DNA from 2 places in the Flavihumibacter rivuli genome. Region 1 is predicted to be linked to the other one. Evidence: riboswitches for the same ligand, from Rfam matches in the RefSeq annotation. Region 1 holds a riboswitch; the other holds the start of a gene.
What was found. A riboswitch is a leader RNA that binds a small molecule or an ion and turns the genes downstream of it on or off. The one in region 1 is predicted to bind S-adenosylmethionine.
Positions count from the first base shown of each region.

Region 2: another riboswitch for S-adenosylmethionine. It lies ahead of KJS94_RS16370 (SusC/RagA family TonB-linked outer membrane protein); the one in region 1 lies ahead of KJS94_RS00080 (trans-sulfuration enzyme family protein).

Region 1 covers NZ_CP092334.1:13,437-20,932, forward strand. The annotation lists gene KJS94_RS00065 (sodium:solute symporter family protein) at 1-8, shown strand, start outside; gene KJS94_RS00070 (AGE family epimerase/isomerase) at 81-1,328, shown strand; gene KJS94_RS00075 (homoserine dehydrogenase) at 1,388-2,647, opposite strand; gene KJS94_RS00080 (trans-sulfuration enzyme family protein) at 2,677-3,849, opposite strand; SAM riboswitch class I at 3,995-4,105, opposite strand; gene KJS94_RS00085 (YiaD family glycine zipper/OmpA-like lipoprotein) at 4,194-4,868, opposite strand; gene uvrA (excinuclease ABC subunit UvrA) at 5,012-7,496, shown strand, end outside.
Region 2 covers NZ_CP092334.1:3,861,163-3,868,658, reverse strand. The annotation lists gene KJS94_RS16380 (nucleotidyltransferase family protein) at 1-680, opposite strand, end outside; gene KJS94_RS16375 (TonB-dependent receptor) at 947-3,751, opposite strand; SAM riboswitch class I at 4,667-4,769, shown strand; gene KJS94_RS16370 (SusC/RagA family TonB-linked outer membrane protein) at 5,079-7,496, shown strand, end outside.

The sequences.
Region 1 (7,496 bases):
AATGGTGAGAAATTTTTGCTTGCCCAATGCAGCAGTAAGTTCCCGATCTTGTCTAGTTACTTGGTAAAATACTCCGGAGATTGAGAGAGCAGCTAATTCTGAATACGGTCAGTGATCCTGTGGCTTCGAAGCTTTTCAGGTTCAGATCTGGATTGCAGTCGGAGCTGGATAGGATACTTGGGTTTTGGGCGGAGTCGACCATAGATCAGCAGTATGGAGGATTCCTGGGCAGGATTAGTTATGATGGTAAGGTTGATCCTTTTGCAGAGAAAAGCCTGATCCTGAATAGTCGCGTCCTGTGGGCCTTCTCGAAAGCCTATAATGCCGGTGGCGGTTCCATGTACCTGGGGCTTGCGCAACGTTCATTTGAGTTCCTGCATCAGTTTTTCCTGGATAAACAAAATGGTGGACTCTATTGGTCGGTAAACTTTGATGGTGCAGTAAAGCAAACGAGAAAACAGGTATATGGGCAGGCCTTTGGCATCTACGGCCTTGCTGAATATTATAAGGCTTCAGGGGATCCCCGATCGCTAACATTGGCAAAGGACCTGTTTTGGCTCCTGGAACAACATGGTCATGACAAGCAATTTGGAGGCTATTTGGAAGCGTTTGACCGGGAATGGCGAATGCCTTCGGATATGCGTTTGAGTGAGAAGGAAGTGAATGTGCCGAAAACCATGAATACCCACCTCCACCTGCTGGAGGCGTTTGCCAATTTAAATGAGGTCTGGGATTCCGACCTGCTGCAGGAAAGGCTGGTTGAGCTGCTAGAGCTGTTCCCGAAATATATTATTGATCCCGCTAACAGTCACCAGCATCTTTTTTTTAGCCATGACTGGAACCGGGTTCCTTCGGACATTTCATATGGTCACGATATAGAAGCCTCCTGGCTTTTGCTGGATGCTGCTGAAGCCATAGGGGACCCGGTTTTGGTGGAGAAGTTCAGGAAACTTTCTGTTAAGATTACTCAAGCCACAACAATGGCAATGAGTCCTGAAGGGGGCTTGCTGTATGAATCAGACTGGACATATAGCAATTGGAATGCTGAACGGCATTGGTGGCCGCAAGTAGAAGCAATGGTTGGGTACTTCAATGCCTGGTCTCTAACTGGAGAACAGGGTTACCTGGATCGTGTTTTTCAGCTTTGGAATTTTGTAAGCAACTACCTTATGGATAATGATAAACTGGATTGGCTTTGGGGAGTGGATGCTTCATTGCGTCCCCTGGTCAACCAGGACCGCTTGGGTTTTTGGAAATGTCCCTACCACCACACAAGGGCCTGTCATGAATTGATCAGGCGGATCGGTAGTCACCTCGAAGTCAGGTAAAGAATATCCCCCTGCCATGCAGAGGGATATTGCATATTAACCACAACAAAGGAGACGCTTTAATCAAGAACACCAGCTAATTCCAGGCTTTTCTTCTTCAGCTTCTGGATACTGGTATCTTCAATAATGGGTTGTGCTGCCAGGATCAGTGAGGTGCTGTTCTCTTTCCACCAGTTTTTCTCAAACAACTCTGCCACCGGCAATACCCCAACAAGGTATTTTCTTTCCTCCCTTGCATGCCATTCCTCGATCCATTCAAACTTATCCCTGGGTATGTATTTCCAGTCGGTAAAACTTACATAGACCCGCAAGTAGAAATCCTTGGTGAGTTCATTGGGTTGGTGGTGATAAAGTTTCTTGTATTCGTACTTGTAGTCATAGCGTAAGGCTGAGATATCACTCAGTACTGCAGAAGCAGTGGGAAAGCTTCCGGCACCCTTTCCATAAAAGAATTGTTTATCTGCGAAACCGCTTTCTATCACTACACCATTGTATTCATTCTTCACAAATGCGAGATGGTCATCCTGTGGTACAAACTGGGGCAGTACAAAGCTGGCCACTTTGCCATTGCTTAGCTTTTGTGCCTGTGCTACCAGTTTGATCTGCTGACCTTTCTCTGCTGCTACAGCTGCATCCATAGCATGGATATTCTGGATGCCGGTGAACAGCAGGTTGTCCGGGTGTTCTATGATGCCGTAGGCGTGGGTGAGCAGGAAGGTCCATTTGTTGATGGCGTCATATCCTTCTACATCCAATGTGGGATCCGACTCGGCGAATCCGAGTTGTTGGGCCAGCAGGAGTGCCTGTTGGAAGTCCAGTTTGTCCTCAAACATTTTGGTGAGGATGAAATTGGTTGAGCCATTGATGATGGCCTTGATGCCATGCAAGAGGTCATTATCGTAGTATTCTTCAAGGTTCCTGATCACGGGAATGGAGGCGCAGGCCGCTGCTTCATACAAAAAGCTTTGTTCGGTTTCCTGTTGCAGGGCAAGTAGTTCAGGCAGGTGCTCGGCAATCATTTTCTTGCTGGCGCTGACAACTGATTTTCCGTTGCGAAGGGCGGTAGTGGCGATCTCGAATGCGGCATCTGCTTCATTGATTACTTCAACGATCACATTGATGCTTTCGTCATTCAGCAATTCGTCCTTATCAGTAGTGAATAAGGCATCCGGTGCATTCCTTTTCTTGCCGGGATTCTTGATGCATATCTTTTTGATGGAGGCATTCAGCGAGGGTGTTTGTTGCAGGACCTTGTACAATCCTTCGCCTACTACGCCAAATCCGAATAATCCGATGGTTAATTGTTTGTGATGGCTCATTGTTGCTTTGTTGTGGTGGTTAAACGATCTTAAATGGTTACTGATGAGGAATGGGTTGCGGCCACAAGAGCTAGTGCGGTATCGATGTCGCTGATCAGGTCGCTGGCGTCTTCCAGACCAACACTGAGTCGGATCAGGCTGTCGGACACCCCGGCTGCTTTCCTTCTCCATTCATCGATGGATTTATGGGTCATGCTGGCCGGATGGCTTACCAGGCTTTTCACTCCGCCAAGACTTTCTGCCAGGTGGAAGAAACGGGTGGCAGTAACAAAGGCCGTCGCGGCTTCAATAGTATCTGTCTTCAATGAAAAGGAAACCACACCGCCAAAGTCTTCCTGCTGTGCCTTTGCGGTTGCATGATTCGGATGGCTGGATAAACCGGGGTAATAAACTTTGTCAACCAGCGGGTGTTGCGCAAGGAAACCGGCAATTGACGCTGCATTCCTGCAATGTTGTTTGATGCGGAGGTGTAAGGTCTCCAATCCCCTGATCAGCAGGAAGCTGTCGAAAGGGGAAAGGACTGCGCCACAGGCATTCTGGTAGAACTTGACCTGGCTGCCCAGTTCCTTTGTTTTGGTGACCACCAGTCCTGCTATCACATCCGAATGCCCGCCAATGTATTTGGTTCCGCTATGCACGACGATGTCCGCACCCAGGTCGAGCGGTTTTTGTAAGGCCGGGGAAGCAAAAGTATTGTCCACGCAAAGCAGGATGTTATTTTCCTTTGCCAGTGCGGCTATAGCCTTGATGTCGCTGATCTTCAGGGTGGGGTTGGTTGGGGTTTCCAGCCAAATAAGACGGGTGGAATCCTGTATTGCAGCTGCAATGGCATCGAGATCACTGGTATCCACATATGAAACACTGATCCCGAACTTTTTGTACACCTTGTCAAATAAGCGGAAAGCACCACCATAGATATCGTCAACCGCAATGATGTGATCACCGCTTTCCAATAGCTTGATCACTGCATCAATGGCTGCCAGCCCGCTGGAGAATGCCGCGCCGGTTGCGCCATTTTCCAGTTCGGCAACGATCTGTTCAAGGGTTGCCCTGGTGGGGTTGTTTGTCCTGCTGTAATCATACCCCTTGTTCACGCCTGGGGCTTCCTGCACAAAAGTGCTGGTCTGGTAAATGGGCACTGCAATGGCGCCGGTTTGTGCATCAACTGGGATGCTGTGTAAGAGTTGTGTTGTCGCTTGCATGTTAAACAGTTTTGTTCGTTGAAAAACAGGTTGTCAGCGACACCACTTACCAAGGATCAGGATCGGAAGGGCATAAAAAAAGCTCTTCCGATAAATCATCAGAAGAGCTCTATGAAAATTTTTGATATTCAGAAGCTATTCATCAGACTTATCTTCCCCTTTAGGGGATGGATTTGGCACCTTACTTCTTACCATGGTAAGAAACAGGTTGTCAAGGCGTCATCGGGCCATTTCCCTCAGCCTTTCTTGATAAGCGATGCGTTAAAGAACTGGTGCAAAGATAACAGCAGGGAATTAAATGAGCTAATTTTTTTTCCTAACTGTTGTTAGCCAAACCGCTATGGCTATTGTTCCCCGGCTTCTTTCTTGGCCTCGGCCTTCATTTTTTCGTTGGCATAGATCAGGAATTCTACCCTCCGGTTCTTGGCCATATTTTCTTCTGTATCATTGGGGTATTTGGGCAGGTTTTCCCCGTGTGCCACCAGCTTTAACCTTTCCGGGGCTACATTCTGCGTCTTCAACTGGTCTACCACGGCCTGGGCCCTTCTTGCCGATAATTTCATGTTATAGGCAGAGTCTCCTTTGGAGTCGGTATGGCCCTGCACTTCAATATTCGTGTCCGGGTATTTCACCAAAATAGTGGCCAGTTTGTTCAACTCGTCCTTGGCTTCTTTAGAGAGTGCTGATTTATCAAAGCCAAAAAGGATGGCGTTGTTGAATTCCACTTCTATCCCCTCTTCATGCCTTTCCACTTTTGCGCCGGGAATGGTTTGCTCAATCTCTTTTGCCTGTTGGTCCATCTTCTTGCCGATCAGGGTTCCGGCAGTTCCCCCAACGGCTGCACCAATCAGGGCGCCCAGGCCGGCTTTACCGAAAAGGGAACCAATAGCTAGACCGACTGCTGCACCGCCCGCGGTTCCTACTGCGGCTCCTTTCTGTGTTTTATTCATCGATTCACATCCGGCCAGTAACAATGCCGCTGCTGCCAATCCAAATACGGGTCTGCTGATACTTTTCATTTCTAAGGATTTATTGATTAATGGTAATAGAATTCAATAGACATTACAAAAATATTTAATTCAATAATGCCGTCAAAATCTACTATCCCGGCATCATTTTCAACCAAAGGCGGACGGGCTTGTTTTATCTTTGAACGGCAATTATGAAAAGAAGACCCAAAGATCAGGAACTAAGCGAAGAAAGCATCAATGTTTTTGGTGCGCGTGAACACAACCTGAAGAATATTGATATCCATATTCCCAAGAATAAATTAGTGGTATTTACGGGCGTAAGTGGCAGCGGTAAATCCTCCCTTGCTTTCGATACCATATATAACGAAGGCCAGCGTCGGTACATGGAGAGTTTTAGTGCCTATGCCCGGCAATTCATCGGTGATATGGAACGGCCTGATGTAGACAAGATCACCGGGCTGTCCCCTGTTATTTCCATTGAACAAAAGACGACAAATAAGAACCCCCGTTCAACTGTTGGTACCATTACCGAAGTATATGATTTCCTCCGGCTGCTTTTTGCAAGGGCAGGGGAAGCCTATAGCTACAATACCGGTAAGAAGATGACCAAGTTCAGTGAGGAAGAGATCGTAGAGAATATCTACCATAAATACAAAGGGAAAAAGATAAGTATCCTGGCCCCTTTGATAAGGGGACGTAAGGGCCATTACCGCGAATTGTTTGAAGATGTCCGCAAGAAAGGATACCTGAAGGTACGTGTGGATGGTGAGATCAAGGACCTGGTACCAAAGATGCAGGTGGACCGATACAAGATCCACGATATTGAAGTAGTGGTGGACAGGATGGCTGTTTCGGAAGACATGCGCCTCAGGTTAAGCCAGAGTGTGCAAAAGTCCCTGCAGGTAGGGAAGGACCTGATGTTCCTGCATCTACAGGATACGGATAAGGTGGTACAATACAGTAAGCAGTTGATGTGTGAGGATACGGGCATCAGTTATGAAGAGCCTTCGCCCAATAGCTTCTCCTTTAACTCTCCCTATGGTGCCTGCCCAACCTGTAAGGGCCTTGGCACAGTGTACCAGGTAAGCATGGAACAGGTGATACCTGATTGGTCGCTAAGTATCAAGGAAGGTGCCATTGCTCCTTTGGGTGAAGAAAGGGATGCATATGTGTTCCGGCAAGTGCAGCAGGTTGCCAAAAAGTATAAAATCGATTTGAAGAAGCCGGTCAAGGAATTGTCGACTGCTGCGTTGAATGTAATTCTCTATGGAAATGAAGCAGGCAATAACGAAGAGATCATCGATTTTGACGAGTTCGATTCCGGTGCAAGGGTATATGCGGAAGAATTTGAAGGAGTGATCCCCCAACTGAGAAGGTGGTTTGCCGGCAGCAGCACTTCCGAGGCCATACGCGAATGGGCGGAAGGCTTTATGGAATTGACCACCTGTTCCACCTGTAATGGGGCGAGGTTGAGAAAGGAGAGCTTGTGGTTCAGGATAGATGGGCGAAATATTTCTGAGTTGAGCGAGTTGAACCTCGATCAGTTGATGACCTGGTTCACTGGAATCGAAAAGCGGCTGTCCGATCGCCAGAATGTGATCAGTAAGGATATCCTGAAGGAGATAAGGGAACGCCTTCAATTCCTGCTGGATGTTGGCCTGACCTACCTTACGCTGAACCGTTCTTCCAAAACCCTGAGTGGTGGTGAATCCCAACGCATCAGGCTGGCTACCCAGATCGGTTCCCAGTTGCAGGGCATCACCTATGTGTTGGATGAGCCCAGTATCGGTCTTCACCAGCGCGATAACCACAGGTTGATCACGGCCCTTCAAAACCTTAGGGATATCGGCAACAGTGTACTGGTGGTGGAGCATGACAAGGATATCATGATGGCAGCTGATCACCTGGTGGATATTGGTCCTCGAGCGGGTAAGCATGGGGGTGAGATCGTTGCCCAGGGAACACCGCAGGATGTATTGGCATTTGGGTCCGATACGGCCAAATACCTGAGTGGGGAAAAAAGGATAGCTGTTCCCGAAGAACGAAGAAAGGGCACGGGAAAATTCCTTGAACTGAAGGGTGCCAAAGGAAATAACCTCAAGAATGTTAGTGTGAAATTTCCCCTGGGAAAATTGATACTGGTAACTGGGGTAAGTGGGAGTGGTAAGTCCACCCTCATCAATGAGACGCTTTACCCGATCCTGAGCAGGCATTGCTACGACTCTAAACAGAAGCCGATGGACTATGCTTCTGTCAAAGGCCTTGAACATATTGATAAAGTGATCGAGATTGACCAGTCGCCCATTGGCAGGACACCCCGGAGTAATCCGGCTACCTACTGTGGATTCTTTACAGAGATCCGCCAACTCTTTGCAGCGGTTCCCGAAGCAAAGATCCGCGGCTATAGTGCCGGGCGTTTTTCCTTTAATGTCAAGGGCGGACGCTGCGATCTCTGCGAGGGTGGTGGTATGCGCGTGATCGAGATGAACTTCCTCCCCGATGTTTATGTGCATTGTGAAAAATGTAATGGCAAGCGGTACAACCGCGAAACCCTGGAGATAAGGTACAAGGGGAAGTCGATCAGCGATGTGCTCGATATGACAGTTGATGAAGCCGTTGAGTTTTTCCAGGCTGTTCCTTATCTGTACCGTAAGATCAAAGTGCTGCAGGAAGTGG
Region 2 (7,496 bases), 450 kb from region 1:
ACATCCACCAGCCTATCACCACTATGGTCATAGCCCATGATCCTATGCTCCGCCGCCAGGTCGAGGTAGGTATCCACCAGTGAAAACTTTCCCCTTTGACGGATCAGCCCGAACACTTCCGGCTGGAAGACCACCACACAACTGTAAGCCATAGGCCTTAGACCAGGCTTATCTATAGATATCCTTCTTTCACCCGTCTTGGTATTGGTCCACCCGCAGAGCCGGTTATCTTCATCAAAAAGGAAATAGCGCGAGGTCTTCCTGTCAGTGATGCCAAAGCTGATCAAAGCCTGCTGCTCCTGGTGAAAGCGAATTAGTTTATCGAGGTCGAGGTCCGTCAGGATATCCGCATTGATGGTCACGAAAGGATCCTTCCCTTCCAGAAAAGGCCGGGCTTTCAGCAGTCCACCACCGGTCTCCAGCACCTCATCGGTTTCATCGCTGATGAACACCTTGCTGCCCCAGCCATGGTGCTGCTCTACCGCAGCAATGATCTGGTCGGCGAAATGATGCACATTCACCACCACTTCGTTGATTCCAAATTGTTGGAAGTACTCAATGTTTCGTTGCAGCAAACTCTTGCCATTCACTATGGCCAATGCCTTGGGGTGTTGGTCGGTCCAGGGCTTGAACCGGGTGCCTAATCCCGCGCTGAAGATCATTCCTTTTGATACCATCATGCTGTATTTGGAAGCGGCAAATTAGGGAAAAAGAAAATGAGGAAACCTGCCTTCGCTAAAGCTACGGCAGAAAAGAGCTGAGGTTTACGCTAACCAGTGAAAGCAAGAAGAGTGATGAGAAATTTAAGTTTAAAGGAAAGGCAGTAACGCAAAGTTCGCCAAGGACACGCAGAGAACGCAAAGCATTGGAAACCCTTACGTGAACCAACCCTTTGCGAACTTTGCGTGTCCTTGGCGAACTTTGCGTTATAAAAAATCTCTTCTCCTTACAACCTGATACCTACCCTCGCGAACAACCGCAAACCATTACCACCCATCTGCACGGCATCCCAGGGACCACCGGTTTCGTTGTTAAAGGCCCACCACCTGGCTTCTTTCACCACGCTCAGGTCGGGGTGAACATTGAAGAGGTTATCGGCACCAAAATACAAGCTAACGGCCTTGGTCAGGTGCCAGCTGGCATAAAGGTCGGTCACCAGCTTGCCGCCATAGTTGTACTCATCCTTCACGGGACGACCATCATCATCTGCAGGAACATAGGCATAGAGGTCACCACGGCTGAACGGAGGCGTGAAATCATCTTCCGTACCATCACCATAACCCAGCAATCGCACCTTACCAAAATAGGTCAGGCGGGTACCGATGCCAAACTTCTTCCAATTATATTCCAGGTTCAAACCAAACTTCGACTTGGGCGCAGAAGCCAGCAGGAAGGCCTGCTCACGCTCGGTGAAGAAAGTGGCACGCAGGTCATCCGTAGCATCAAGTTTTTCTGGAACATTGATATCATCAATGGTCATATCCTGAAAGTTACCGGTGAACAAGGCCCGGAAATTCTTCGAACCAAAGCTTTTGTTGTACTCAAGTACCAGGTCAATCCCCTTGTTGGTGGTGTTCACCGCATTGGCGAAGAACTGCGCCAGTCCGACATTCAGGCGATTCATTTCCGCTGCGAGAACGGGATCGATGTCCGGGTCATCGGCACTGAACTGTCCGCTCAATACCACCCTGTCCTTCACCTTCACCAGGTAACCATCCACGGTAAGGGTCAGTGCGCTGCTCAGCTTGGTACTGAAGCCCAGGCTGGCGTTTAGGGATTTCTCCTGTGTCAGCTCGGGGATACCGGCTGCACGGGTAATGGGACTATAGTTTGGCGCGATCTTCACTTCAGAGATATTACCGCCCTGCACTGTAGTGAAGGTAGAGCTGAAGTTGATCTGCATGAGGGAAGGCGCACGGAAACCGGTGCTCACCGATCCACGCAGGTTGAAATTATCGGTGATCTTGTAACGGGTAGCGAACTTACCGTTGAAGGTAGCCCCGAAATCGCTGTAGTTCTCGAAGCGAACCGCTCCACTCACCAGCCAGCGCTTGGTGATATCCAGTTCTGCATCGGCATACACACCCAACACGCTGCGGGTGGCATTCACCTCATCATCGGGCTGGTAACCGGGGAAGCCCTGGGAACCTCCGGCCTTATCACCATTGGGATCATAGTTCTTGTAGGAAGCTTCCTCACCGGCAGTGATCTTGTACCGCTCACTGCGGAACTCTGCTCCCAGTGCAAGGCTGAAGCCTTCGGCAATATTGTCGAAGCCGCGGGAGAAGTTCAGGTTAACGGTGTTCTGCAGGAAGTTGAACCCACCATCATCGAAGTGGGTTTGGTTGGGTCCCAGTGAGGCATTGAAGGTCTTGTCGCCATAGAAATGGAAATCATTACTACCCAGCGTATTGCTCAGGTCCCAATCCCAGGCGGCACCCATCTTTCCACGCAATCCGGCAGAGATGGAATAATCCTTGATCTTCGTTTGGATATGGGGGTTATAATACTGTTCACCGTCTGAGGTGGTGAAGATGATGCCCGGCACTTCGATCAGATCGCCATTCGCATCGGTTGGGAAGCGCTCGGGACGGGCGGACCAGTTACGGGTGAAGGCATAGGCATCTGATTTCTTGGAATTGTACCCGCCAAAGGCATAGAAGGTGGTCTTGCTATTGGCGAAGGGCAGTTCCATATTCATGAAAATACCCCCTGCATCCAGTGAGCCATCGCCATGGGCGCGACGGTAAATATTGGTGGGCAGCCATTTGTCGCTGGCCTCATCGGTCTCCAGTACCTGGCGGTAGGTCTTGCCCTGGGTGATATAGTTACCGGTGAAATTGATGAAACCACCGTTCTTACCGATACCCACACCATAATTCAGGTTGGCACTGAAAGTACTACCGTCAACCTTGTTGCCATATACATACTGGCCGAGTTCGGGCTTGAAGGCAGGGTTGAACTCCTTATCATAGTAGCCGGACCAGCCGATATTCGCATCCAGCTTGCCCACACTCTTCTTCAGGACCAGGTTGATCACCCCGGCGATCGCGTCTGAACCGTACTGGGCAGAAGCACCATCGCGCAGGATCTCCACCTTCTCAATGGCGCCAACTGGAAGGGCACTGAGGTCGGTTCCGGAAGCACCACGACCACGGGTACCGAATACTGCAACAAAGGAGGTCTGGTGGCGGCGCTTGCCATTCACCAGCACCAGGGTTTGGTCGGGACCCAGACCGCGCAGGGTAGCCAGGTCGATATGGTCGGCACCATCGCTACCACTTTGTTTGTTATAGTTGAAGGAAGGAGCAGAATAGTTGATGATAGAGGTCAGGTCCATCCTGGCAGTCGGCAGGGCTACCTGTCCAACATTCACCACATCCACCGGCACAGGGGTCTCGATCTTCACGCGGCCGGCTCGACGCGTACCCACCAATACCACCCCGCTGAGGTCGGTCACGGCAGATTCCATGGTGACGCTGATATCGGTGCTTTCCCCAACGGTAACGGAGGCAGGCTGGTAGCCTACCATGGTGATCTCGAGCACATCGCCTTTAGCGGCCTGGACGGAGAACTGGCCGGCTTCGTTGGTAGTGGTACCGGCCTTGGTGGCTTTCACCCTCACGGAGGCACCGGAGAGCGGATTACCGGTCTTGTCGGTGATCTTTCCTGTGATGGCTGTTCGTTGGGCATACAATAGGGTACAGCCCAACATGCCCAGCAAGAGCATAAACAGTTTTGCGGATCTCATATTGGTTAGTTTGGTTTTCCCTAATATAAGGAATTATTGGTTTGTGTAGATTGGGGAGAGGGATGAGGGAGGAAGATGTGGAAATGTGATCTTCTTTACCCCAGCAGGGTCTCCTTCCCGTCTACCCAGCAGGGTCTCCTTCCCGTCTACCCAGCAGGGTCTCCCGAAGGGGACCCTGCTGAATAACAGGATGAGGACATCGGGGTCCTCTACGAGAGACCCCGCTGAGGTTAAAAGAATTGCATCGCTACCATCAACGGCGCAGATTACGTATACCCGCCCCCGTTGTGTCTTATGACCAACGGGTAGTTGGAAGAAGGAAAACCTCTCCTCAGCAGGGTCTCCCCCCACCTCTCCCCAGCAGGGTCTCCCAAAGGGGACCCTGATGAATAGCAGTAGAAGGTACATCGGGGTCCTCTACGAGAGACCCCGCTGAGGTTAAAAGAATTGCATCGCTACCATCAACGGCGCAGATTACGTATACCCGCCCCTGTTGTGTCTTATGACCAACGGGTAGTTGGAAGAAGGAAACCCTCTCCCCAGCAGGGTCTCCCGAAGGGGACCCTGATGAATAGCGGTAGGAGGCACATCGGGGTCCTCTACGAGAGACCCCGCTGAGGTTAAAAGAATTGCATCGCTACCATCAACAGCGCAGATTACGTATACCCGCCCCCGTTGTGTCTTATGACCAACGGGTAGTTGGAAGATGAGATTAGCTGTTGGATGCATAAATCATTTCGTCTTTTGTACATCGGGGTCCTCTTCGACCGCGCCCGCTGAGGTTAAGAGGTTAAAAAGGTCTCCCCCCACAGGCGCACAAAACCCCCTCACTGCAAAAATCCTACTAAATCTACCGCAAAATATTAGTCTACTATTTTGGTAGAATAATATTTGCCTCCTAATTTTGCCTTGCATTGCTTATCAAGAATGGCTGAGGGACATGGCCCGATGAAGCCTTGGCAACCGTCTCGCAAAAAGACAAGGTGCCAAATCCATCCCCCGTGGGGAGAGATAGGCCAGGTATCTTATACTTAGTGCAGAACTAAGCTTGTCTGGTGCTGATAAGTGATTACATGTTTAATCACCATTAAAATGAAAGAAATGGAACAGACCCTCTCAAACAACCGCTTCCCCAACGCTATTTGTCTATCACAGCTTCCCTGCTGCTGTTGTTGTAGGTAAGGAACTTCTCCCACTAAACAGTTCGTTTCCACGCCTGCCCTGATCGCTTAGCGGACTCAGGGACGGCCCTTGCTACGCCTATGCCCAACTCCCGATGGGCATGGGAAGGGACCCTTATTATCCAAACGCAAACAAACCCGTAATTATGCATATATCTACAAAACTGGCTGGCAGTTTACTATTCCTGCTACTGTCGGCATCCATCTATGCCCAACAAAAGATCATCAAGGGCACGGTCAGAACGAAAGAGAACCAACAATTACTCAACGGTGTAACCATTCGCACCAAGAACGGCGTATCCTCTTCCGTAACACAAGGGAACGGCGGCTTCGAGATCAGCGCCCACCCCAATGACACATTGATACTGACGCATGTCGGATTCAAGCCTTTAGAAATCCCTGTAAGTGCACTGAACGAGAACAGCCTGGTCGACCTCGAAAGGGGTGAAAGCTCTCTCAATGAAGTGGTCGTAACTGCACTTGGCATTTCCCGGAAGAGAAAGTCCGTAGGCTATGCCGTTCAGGAACTCAAGTCAAAAGATTTCGCTGAAGCGCGGGAACCCAATATTGTCAGTGCCCTTGAAGGCAAATTAGCGGGCGTACGCATTACCAATAGCCAGGGCGATATGGGATCATCCAGGATCATCATCAGGGGAGAGACCTCCATCGCAGGCAACAACCAGCCATTATTCATCCTAAATGGTGTTCCGGTTGACAATTCGCAATTGGGCGTAGGCGGTTCCAGGGATTACGCCAATGCCATCGCTGATATCAACCCTGATGATATTGAAAGCATCAGCGTGCTAAAAGGACCTAATGCAGCTGCACTTTATGGCTCACGCGCAGCAGCGGGTGTCATCCTCATCAAGACAAAATCAGGGAAATCAAAAAAAGGGATTGGCATAACCTTCAATACCGGCTTTTCAATTGAACAATTGCTCACACTCCCCTCCTACCAAAATACCTTTGGCCAGGGATCTGACGGCAAATTCAGCTATGTCGATGGAAGAGGCGGCGGCATCAACGATGGGGTAGACGAAAGCTGGGGGCCGAGAATGGACGGCAGGCTGATTCCCCAGTTCTATTCCAACGGGGAGCCGGTGCCCTTTGTCCCCCACCCGAATAATGTAAAGGATTTTTTCCGCAATGGCTACATCCTGAATAACGGGATATCCATTGCCGATGCAACAGAAAAAGTGGATTACCGAATCTCCTTTAACAATTTCAAACAGGAAGGCGTGGTGCCCAATTCCAGCCAGGGCCGCAATACGGTAAGCTTGAATACCACCTTACGCTTAACACCCAAACTCAGTTTCATTGCCGACGCCAACTACTACCAGAACAGGGCCGATAACCTTCCCGGTGCAGGTGGCAGAAGGGCGACCAGTACAATGTTGCAATTCACCTGGTTTGGAAGGCAGGTAGATATCAATCGTCTCAAAAACTACCGGAATCCGGACGGAAGCACCTTCAACTGGAACAACAGCTATTACAGCAACCCTTTCTTCATTGCCTATGAGAACACAGTAGAGCAAAGAAGGAACCGGTTCATAGGTAAGGCTGGCTTCAATTATAAGATCATTGAAGGCCTTCAATTGAACTTCTTCACCGGCACCGACTATTACAATGACCGCAGGAAACTAAAAGTGGCGTATGGCACCAATGGTACACCATTTGGTTCCTACCAGGAAGACGGCTATACGGTTAATGAAACCAATACAGAAGCCACCCTTAATTACAAAAAATCATTGCCCAAGGACCTGAGCATTGACTTGGTGGCAGGCGGAAACATCCGTTCCAAGTTCTATGAAGAAAACATCCAGCAAGCGCCGAGGCTGGCTGTAGCAGGATTGTATTCCCTTGCCAATTCAAGGGATCCATTGATCTCTTCCAACTATTACAGTAAGCTGCTGGTATACAGTTTGTTTGGGGCAGCCCAGATCGGTTATAAGGATTTCGCCTTTCTTAACCTGACCGCCAGGAACGATTGGTCAAGTACCCTTCCCACCCAAAACCGTTCTTACTTCTACCCATCCATCAACGGTAGCCTGATATTAACCGAAGCATTTAATATCAAAAGCGATTGGTTAAGTTATGCCAAACTCAGGGCGGGATGGTCCAAGGTAGGTAAGGACGCAGATCCCTACCAGCTGCGCAACACCTTCCTGTTCTCAGCACCATTCGGCTCCTATCCCCAGTTAACAGCTTCCGGTATAGACCTCAATCAGAACCTCAAACCGGAGACCACAACCTCTGAAGAATTGGGCGCTGAACTGGCCTTTATTGACAACAAGGTCAGGCTGGATATCAGTGTCTACAATACCAATAGTTACAACCAGATCCTGAGCGTGGATGTGAGTCCTTCAACTGGCTATCGCCAGAAACTGCTGAATGCCGGGAAGATCAACAACAAAGGCCTGGAGATCCAGCTGGGATTAACCCCTGTAAAAGGACCACTAACCTGGGATGTTTCCTTGAACTATGCCCAGAACAGGAGTAAGGTCATCAAATTGGACGAAGAAGGTCGTCTTAAGAACTATGTGATTGGAACAAACTCTGCACAG